One region of the Shewanella sp. MEBiC00475 genome, then DNA from elsewhere that is predicted to be linked to it. Evidence: predicted binding sites of a transcription regulator. Region 1 holds the regulator's gene; the other holds the start of a gene.
What was found. The regulator ArgR, encoded in region 1, controls arginine synthesis, uptake and breakdown. The targets are predictions, from matches to a motif close to ANTGAATANNTATTCANT.

Region 1 (4,430 bases):
CATCAGACAGTACTGCAGCAATTAACTTCACGTTGTCAAACGCCGAAAGCCTTAAGCTTAGGTATGGTGCAAAAAGTGTTTCAAAATCAATGTTCGTCATATTATTAATAAGTAACCATGTTGATGTAAACTCATTTTAACTGCTTAGCCTATGTTGCTAATCAAGCAATATTACTCGTCGCAAGTAAGTAATAATCACGTTGCTCAAAGCTAAATTGATCAATCTCTGTCATTGCCGCTTTTTGTTTATGCGCAGCCAATGAACGAGCGTTGTCGGCGGCGACATAGGTCACCATAAATGGAAAAGTATCACGTACTTGCCGTTTTAATTCACTCACTAACGCCGCGAAAATACCTTGACCACGCTTCGACTCTTGAATCCAAACGGGGCCATATTGACAAGAGTTAGTTGTTGATATTGCTTGACCATTTAAATCGGCAAACTTAATTTTTTGAATAATATGGCGGTATAAAGGTTGTGCGGAAAAAAATGACCATTTTGCAGCCATTACATAACCAACAATATGCCCTTGTTCTTCTGCGACAAGAAACCAATGTTGATTAATTAACTGAATAACCTCACCTTTTCTCAGCGAATGAGCATGTAGTTGGCTATTAGAGTCTAACAACTCATCATCAACATGAGCACGCTCTAACTGCACTATGGCAGCAACATCGGTTAATAACGCCTTACGGATAATAAATGACAATGATTATTCCTTTGACTCTGAATTGGGAGATTGATTCTTAGCCCATTCTATCACTAGCGCAACAGGTAACGGAGACATAATTAATGTGCCCACACCAATAAGTAAAGCGATAACCAACATGCCGCTGACTTGTTGAGCAAGATCACTTTGCCAGTATAGTCCTACGCCCAGCAACAACATGATTACCCCAACAAAATGCAATACTTTGACTATTTTGATCATTTGAGACTCTTTAATAGGTTAAATAATGTTAATTCATCCAAAACATTACATTTATTTACTCTTTTATTACTGTTCAAGTAGTAGAATAACCGCAATGTTTTCGTTTTTGGACCCATCTCAGCATGATAAAGCATATTCTCGGCGCCACTGTAATATTTTTAGGCCTTAGTGCTTGCCAAAGCCAACCACAAGTTGTCTCTAATGAACAATTAATGGGTCGTTGGCATGTAGACGTTGTCCTCGATACTCCAACCATTAATAATAGCCCAGCAAATTTAGTGTTTGCCCCAAATGGTCAGCTAACAGGTAATAATAGTTGTAATCAATTTTCTGGTCATTACGCTCAGCAAGGTAACTTACTGCAACTGGCTCCGTCAGATTCAACCATGAAAGCTTGTGTCGATAGCTTAATGACTCAAGAAGCTGATCTGATGAAGGCGATATCATTAGTGCAGCAAATTGATTTTTCAAAAGGAAAACTCAATTTATTATCAAAAAAGGGTGATACGTTATTGGTACTAACAAAGCAATCGTTACCCTTATCTTAAATCCATCGTTTAAATAAATCATCGGATTGGCTATAAGTGTCAGCTTAAATTTCCACTATAAAAATGAATTTTTATTCAACTATTTTGATTCTTTCTTGACTTAATAAGTCAATCTATTCAAAATGTGCTAGTTTTTTGAATAATAACTATAAGTTGAATTATCACTATGCCAGCGACAAGAAATCAGGATGAGCTCGTGCGAACTTTTAAAGCGATTCTCAAAGAGGAACGTTTTGGAAGCCAAAGCGAGATTGTTATTGCGCTTCAAGCCGAAGGATTCGGTAATATTAATCAATCTAAAGTATCTCGCATGCTCAGCAAGTTTGGTGCTGTGCGAACTCGAAATGCTAAGCAAGAAATGGTGTATTGTCTTCCTGCCGAGCTAGGAGTCCCTACTGCAGGTAGCCCCGTTAAAAACTTAGTACTGGATGTTGATCATAATCAAGCCATGATAGTGGTCAGAACCAGCCCTGGTGCAGCGCAGTTAATTGCACGTTTGCTTGATTCAATAGGCAAGCCTGAAGGGATATTAGGTACTATTGCAGGCGATGATACTATTTTCATTTGCCCTGCAAGTATAAAAACTATCGATGATACATTAGAAACAGTTAGATCTTTATTCAATTATAGTGAATAAAAAACCATTCCAATAAAAAAGCAATGCCATGGCATTGCTTTTTTATTATCTAAAATTAGCGTTTAGGCATCATCGAATTGAATTAAAAAATCCAGCGATGGCACAAAGAATGATGACCCAGTCAATGCTTTAGTAAACAACATTAAATGGTCATGATTTCCATCGCTATCGCCATGTACCATACTCCGAAGCATTTTTTCAAAATGTTCAGGGGTGCGGCAGACAGAAATAAATACCAACCCTTGTTCTCTCGTTGAACCATAAGGCATACTTTGACGTAAAATCTCTAATGAGTTTCCTTGCGGATCCTTTAAATTGACTCGTTTAGTATGACTGGTTAACGGCTTATCTTCTGATTCGTACTCAATATCATCAGCTTTGGTACGGCCATATATATCTTCTTGTTTTTTTACAGGTAAACGATGCCATTTACTTAAGTTATGCAGATATTTTTGTACATGAACATAACTACCTGAAACAAACTTTTCGTCTTCATCACCGACAAGTGCAACCTGTTGACGATGGCGTCCTTTAGGGTTTTCTGTACCATCAACAAAACCCATTAAATCACGGCTGTCCATAAATCGAAAACCGCGCTCTTCATCTACTAATTCAACCAAATCTTCAAACATCTGGTTAATTTCATTGGCAACAAGATGCAAAATATCATAACGATCACAACGGATATGAACAAACAAATCATATTCCATTGCAGGTGCATCACGATTACCTTCATTCATAGCAGGAAAAGGTTTTAATAATGCAGGACGAGCGTCTGGATAAAAGGTATCCCAAAAATTAGCCCCAATACCCACAAAGCCATTAAATGCACTGTCGGTATATTGATCTGTGAGTTCGTAAATGTATTGTGCCACATTAGCAATAGATGGACGTAATTGCTCTTCAACACCATCGTTGGCATTAAACATCAAATACACACTGTGTAAATTCCCTTCTGCGCAAATCCCTAACTGTTCACGAGGCATAACTTGGTTACCCATATTTACTTATCCACCTTAATACTTTCTGTCGGCCTAAATGGTGATAACTTAATACTGGATGCTATTAAAAAACGAATAGCACCTCTGATCAATTTCATTAATCAGTAGCTTATCTTAATCAAATGTAAATTTCTTTAAGTGTATTCACATTTAGCTTATTTGTAAGTCACATTTTACTTAAATAAGTTTAGATAAGAGATTGATCATCAGTCACATTCATCAAATGGAGATCAAATGATACAGACTGTTGAGCGTTAATTAAAAATCACCAGAGGATGCGCGGCAATAACAACATTCACCCGTTGACCAGGCATTAATATTGTTGATTGACTGTTTATATCCAAAACATTATCGCCAATTTGAACTTGATAATGACATACAGTGCCAAGAAAATGCCTTTGGACAATACAACCATTACCTTCGATATTGGAATGTAATTCAATTTGCTGTGGTCGCAGTAATAAATGTCCTTGGCTACCAATAGGCAGAGACAACACTTCTGTACTGTTTAGGTATCCTAAAGAATACTGTACTTGATAATTGGAAGTGACCGTAATCGGTAAATAATTTCCCGAACCTAAAAAGTCGGCTACATAGCGATCTGTCGGCGCAGAGTAAAGGGTTTCGGCTTTACCATGCTGTATAATGGCGCCATTTTTAAACAAAGCCAGTTTATCGGCAAACACAAATGCTTCGTCTTTACTGTGGGTAACAAACACCGCACTCACATTACGTTGCTTCAATATGGCACGAATTTCCAACATCATATCGTTACGAACTTGTGCATCAATATTAGAAAAAGGCTCGTCGAGTAATAATAATTTCGGTTGATAAGCTAATGCACGCGCAATCGATACTCGCTGTTGTTGCCCGCCAGATAATTCATGAGGATAACGAGATGACAATCCCGTTAATTTAACCAGCTCAAGCATTTCTTCTAACCGAGTTAACCGCTCCGCACGATTGAGTTCGTTAACGCCAAATAATATATTTTCAGCCACAGTTAAATGGGGAAATAGAGCATAGTCTTGAAAAATCATGCCTATACCACGCTGCTCACTCGCAACGAACACACCATCACCACTCAAAACTTGACCATTGATCCTAATACAACCTTCACTAATGGCTTGTAAGCCTGCTATCGCACGCAATAGTGTTGTTTTACCACAACCACTAGGACCCAATAGTGCAACTATTTCACCCTGTTCTAATATAAGATTTAAATGGCGCAATACAACTTGGCCTTGATAATCACTGCAGACATTTTCAATAGTTAACGTTGACATAATTAGCCTTGTTGCTCTAATGAGCG
Region 2 (4,430 bases), 490 kb from region 1:
ATTTGACTTTTTATATGCATTAGCACAATACAATCAATACAAACCCAGCCATTATTTATTAATGTTTGTGGAATAGGGATTTTGTAAAAACAACATGGTAAGTTCAATAATGCCCTGAAAGATGCAATTTAGTAAAAAGGTAAACTTGCCACAATCACGAGCGACTTAATGAAGCTGATATTGTTGGTGATGATGTGAATAGTTATAAAAAGTAATGCAGTTTTCATGACTATTTGAGGCTATTATCTCCAATGTGCTTAAAAACACTCCAAATGAAGTTAGGTTTCCTAAAAAGGGTTTGACTTATTTTCGTCAAACAGTAATATGTGCGCCAAGAAACGGAGAGGTGGCCGAGTGGCCGAAGGCGCTCCCCTGCTAAGGGAGTATGGGCTTTAAATCCCATCGAGGGTTCGAATCCCTCCTTCTCCGCCATTTCTTACAATAGATATACGATGCGGATGTAGCTCAGCTGGATAGAGTACCTGGCTACGAACCAGGCGGTCGGAGGTTCGACTCCTCCCATCCGCACCATTATCTATTAAAGTGTTAAATATGAATGCGCGTGTAGCTCAGCTGGATAGAGTACCTGGCTACGAACCAGGCGGTCGGAGGTTCGACTCCTCCCACGCGCACCATTCATATTTCACTAAACCCAATTTATGCGCGTGTAGCTCAGCTGGATAGAGTACCTGGCTACGAACCAGGCGGTCGGAGGTTCGACTCCTCCCACGCGCACCATTTATTGCGGAGAGGTGGCCGAGTGGCCGAAGGCGCTCCCCTGCTAAGGGAGTATGGGCTTTAAATCCCATCGAGGGTTCGAATCCCTCCTTCTCCGCCATTCATTCATATGTAATGTTGGTATTTTTTTATCGTACTAACTATAGCAATGCATTTGAATGATATGTTGTACCGATTTTGCGCGTGTAGCTCAGCTGGATAGAGTACCTGGCTACGAACCAGGCGGTCGGAGGTTCGACTCCTCCCACGCGCACCATAATAAAAAAAGCCCTGCATTTATGCAGGGCTTTTTTTATGTTAATTTGTCCCGTCCTGAGATAAGTTGACACTTACCCCCTCAAATTATCTTCATCATTAGATGCTTCTTAGTCATATCGTTGTGTATCTGACTTAGCCGCCTTTTGTTATTACATCTTTATTCATTGTGTTTGTTTGATTGAGAATATTTATGTATATGTTTGCGTCTGTTTAGCGGTAAGTGATGTTGTTTCATGCTTATTGATGATGAATTTATTATTTAGCTATCAGAAAATGCTACTTAGTTATGGGATCTTCATTTTATCGGCTTTATTTTTACTGATTGTATAGTTGCACTGTCTTTGTGCATGTCACTTGGTAAGACCAATTTACAAAAAGATAGCATTATTGTGGTATATTGTTTATATTTTGTGACAAGATTTTGAGCTGATGTCCCGCAAGTGGGGGGATTCAGCTCATAAAAACCTGAATTAAATAAAGCTTGAGTTGAATATTTATGCTTGCTGAATTAGCGCTTGTTTAATAGGTAAGTCAAATAGGTGTGGTGAATTGATAAATATTAATTCTTGCACCGATTTAGCGCGCCTAAACCAACTTATCTTAATTTAACTGTTTGACAAAAAAGTGAGGACACATGACATCAATATCTGAGCAGTTATCCGATGCGCTGGGCATTATGATAATGGGCATGGGCTTAGTGTTTATCTTTTTAAGTATGTTGATCATCGGTATTGGTATTGTTGCTAAGCTTTTCCCTGCGCCTATAGCGGCAGCTACAGCTGCGCCTGCAACTGCAATACCCAGAGCACCGGCTCAGGTAGCTTTAAATCCTAAGCTAGTTGCCGCAATCACCTCTGCGATACATCAATACCGCGCGAAATAAATTTGGAGTCATTATGAGCAAGCCATTAGCACTAACCGATGTCGTCCTGCGTGACGCACACCAATCAATACTGGCAACACGTTTACGCCTCGACGATATGATACCTATCGCGCCGTTATTAGACAAAGTGGGGTTTTGGTCACTTGAGTCATGGGGGGGGGCAACGTTTGACTCTTGTATTCGTTATCTTGGTGAGGATCCTTGGGACCGCATTCGTGAACTAAAAAAAGTCATGCCTAATACACCGCAGCAAATGTTACTGCGAGGGCAAAATTTATTAGGCTATCGTCATTATGCTGACGATGTTGTTACACGATTCGTTGAACGTGCTCACACCAATGGCGTAGATGTATTCCGTATTTTTGACGCAATGAATGATGTACGTAACCTTGAAACCGCAGTTAAAGCAGTTAAAAACGTTGGCGGACATGCGCAAGGGACGATTTCGTTCACTACTAGCCCTATTCATACGATTGATACTTGGGTCGACATGGCAAAGCGTTTAGAAGACATGGGCGCCGATTCATTATGTATTAAAGATATGGCGGGTTTACTTAAACCGATGCAAGCCTATGAGTTAATCAGTCGCCTAAAATCACAAACTGATTTAATGGTATCGATGCATTGTCATGCGACAACGGGTTTAAGCACTGCTACATACCAAAAAGCCATTGAAGCTGGGGTTGATGTGCTTGACACTGCAATATCTTCAATGAGCCAAACCTATGGGCACAGTGCCACAGAAACCTTAGTGGCAATGGTTGAAGATACTGACAGAGCAACCGGTTACGATATGGTGTTGTTAGAAGAGATAGCCGCTTATTTTCGTGAAGTACGTAAAAAGTATGTGCGTTTCGAAGGTGCACTTAAAGGTATCGATTCACGTATTTTGCGTGCTCAGGTACCTGGCGGTATGTTGACTAACATGGAAAACCAATTAAAAGAGCAGGGTGCAGCAGACAAAATGGATGCCGTGCTTGAAGAGATCCCTCGGGTGCGTGAAGATCTTGGCTTCTTACCTTTAGTTACGCCTACCTCGCAAATTGTTGGTTCACAGTCGGTGATCAACGTGCTGATGGGTGAACGTTACAAGTCGATGACCAAAGAGACTGAAGGCGTTCTAAAAGGCGAATATGGTGCGACGCCGGCGCCAGTTAACGCCGAGTTGCAAGCCAGAGTGCTAAAGGGTGAACAGCCTATTACCTGTCGTCCAGCAGATTTGATTGCACCAGAACTTGATAAGTTACGTGTAGAACTTACAAAAACAGCTAAAGAGCAGGGCTTTAGCCTAGCAGCTGAATCTGATGATGATGTGATGACTTACGCGTTGTTCAATCAAATTGGTCTTAAATTTCTTAAAAATCGTGGCAACCCGGATGCGTTTGAGCCTGTCCCAAGTGCAGATGATTTACAAGTGAAAGCCGATAAAGGTCCACAAACGTATACCGTTGACGTAGAGGGGCAACATTTTGTCGTCGAAGTGAGCGAAGGTGGCGAAATAGGGCATATCGCGCCAGTCTCAGCTGCACCAGTTGCCATGGTTCCTGTGGCTTCAGCGCCTGTTGGCGAAGTTAAATGCACTATGGCTGCACCGTTATCGGGAAATATTTTCAAAGTGTTAGTTAATAATGGTCAAGCGGTTAAAACTGGTGAAGTGATCATTATCTTGGAAGCGATGAAAATGGAAACCGAAATTCGTGCTCAAGAAGATGGTGTTGTAACTCAGTTAGCGGTTAAGCAGGGTGACAGTGTAACTGTAGGTTCAACATTGTTATCACTAGCATAAGAGGTCGAAATGGAAGGATTACTGGCTTTTTGGGCTGAAACGGGTGTGGCTAACTTTACTGGTGGCCAACTGCTGATGATGGCTGTTGGTTGTTTATTGTTATTTCTAGCTATAATTAAAGGTTTTGAGCCGTTATTATTATTACCTATTGGGTTTGGTGCCATATTAGCTAACATTCCTAATGCAGGTTTCACCGATGAAGGTGGTTTGCTGTATTACGCTTATCATGTCGGCATTGAAACTGGGGTGTTCCCATTGCTCATATTCATGGGGGTAGGTGCATTAACTGATTTTGGGGCGCTAATTGCTAACCCTAAAACACTTTTGTTAGGGGCTGCGGCACAATTTGGTATTTTCTCTACCTTAATTGGTGCTATAGCGCTGAATCTTGTACCTGGATTTGAGTTTAGTATGCAAGATGCTGCTGCTATTGCCATCATTGGCGGTGCAGATGGTCCAACTGCAATTTTCTTAGCCTCTAAGTTGGCGCCAGAGTTACTAGGCGCGATTGCCGTTGCTGCATATTCATATATGGCGCTAGTGCCATTAATTCAGCCGCCGATAATGAAACTGCTCACCACTAAAGCTGAACGCGAAATTAAAATGGAACAATTGCGTGAAGTCAGTAAGAAAGAGAAAATTATCTTTCCACTGATGGTACTTGGCTTAACCATTTTGTTTTTACCCGCAGCAACACCATTAATTGGTATGTTCTGTTTAGGTAATTTGATGCGTGAATCAGGTGTGGTTGATCGTTTATCGAAA

Region 2: a site for ArgR is predicted at 1,482-1,499, ahead of FCN25_RS15765 (OadG family transporter subunit). Genes of this name have one in related genera too.

Annotation. Positions count from the first base shown of each region.
Region 1 covers NZ_CP039928.1:3,034,011-3,038,440, reverse strand. Annotated here, with positions in the region: gene FCN25_RS13595 (hypothetical protein) at 1-100, opposite strand, end outside; gene FCN25_RS13590 (GNAT family N-acetyltransferase) at 162-710, opposite strand; gene FCN25_RS13585 (hypothetical protein) at 714-932, opposite strand; gene FCN25_RS13580 (META domain-containing protein) at 1,055-1,480, shown strand; gene argR (transcriptional regulator ArgR) at 1,647-2,117, shown strand; gene FCN25_RS13570 (Dyp-type peroxidase) at 2,180-3,118, opposite strand; gene FCN25_RS13565 (ABC transporter ATP-binding protein) at 3,373-4,404, opposite strand; gene FCN25_RS13560 (iron ABC transporter permease) at 4,407-4,430, opposite strand, start outside.
Region 2 covers NZ_CP039928.1:3,527,334-3,531,763, forward strand. Annotated here, with positions in the region: tRNA gene FCN25_RS15735 (tRNA-Ser) at 341-432, shown strand; tRNA gene FCN25_RS15740 (tRNA-Arg) at 455-531, shown strand; tRNA gene FCN25_RS15745 (tRNA-Arg) at 559-635, shown strand; tRNA gene FCN25_RS15750 (tRNA-Arg) at 662-738, shown strand; tRNA gene FCN25_RS15755 (tRNA-Ser) at 747-838, shown strand; tRNA gene FCN25_RS15760 (tRNA-Arg) at 918-994, shown strand; gene FCN25_RS15765 (OadG family transporter subunit) at 1,631-1,879, shown strand; gene oadA (sodium-extruding oxaloacetate decarboxylase subunit alpha) at 1,893-3,665, shown strand; gene FCN25_RS15775 (sodium ion-translocating decarboxylase subunit beta) at 3,675-4,430, shown strand, end outside.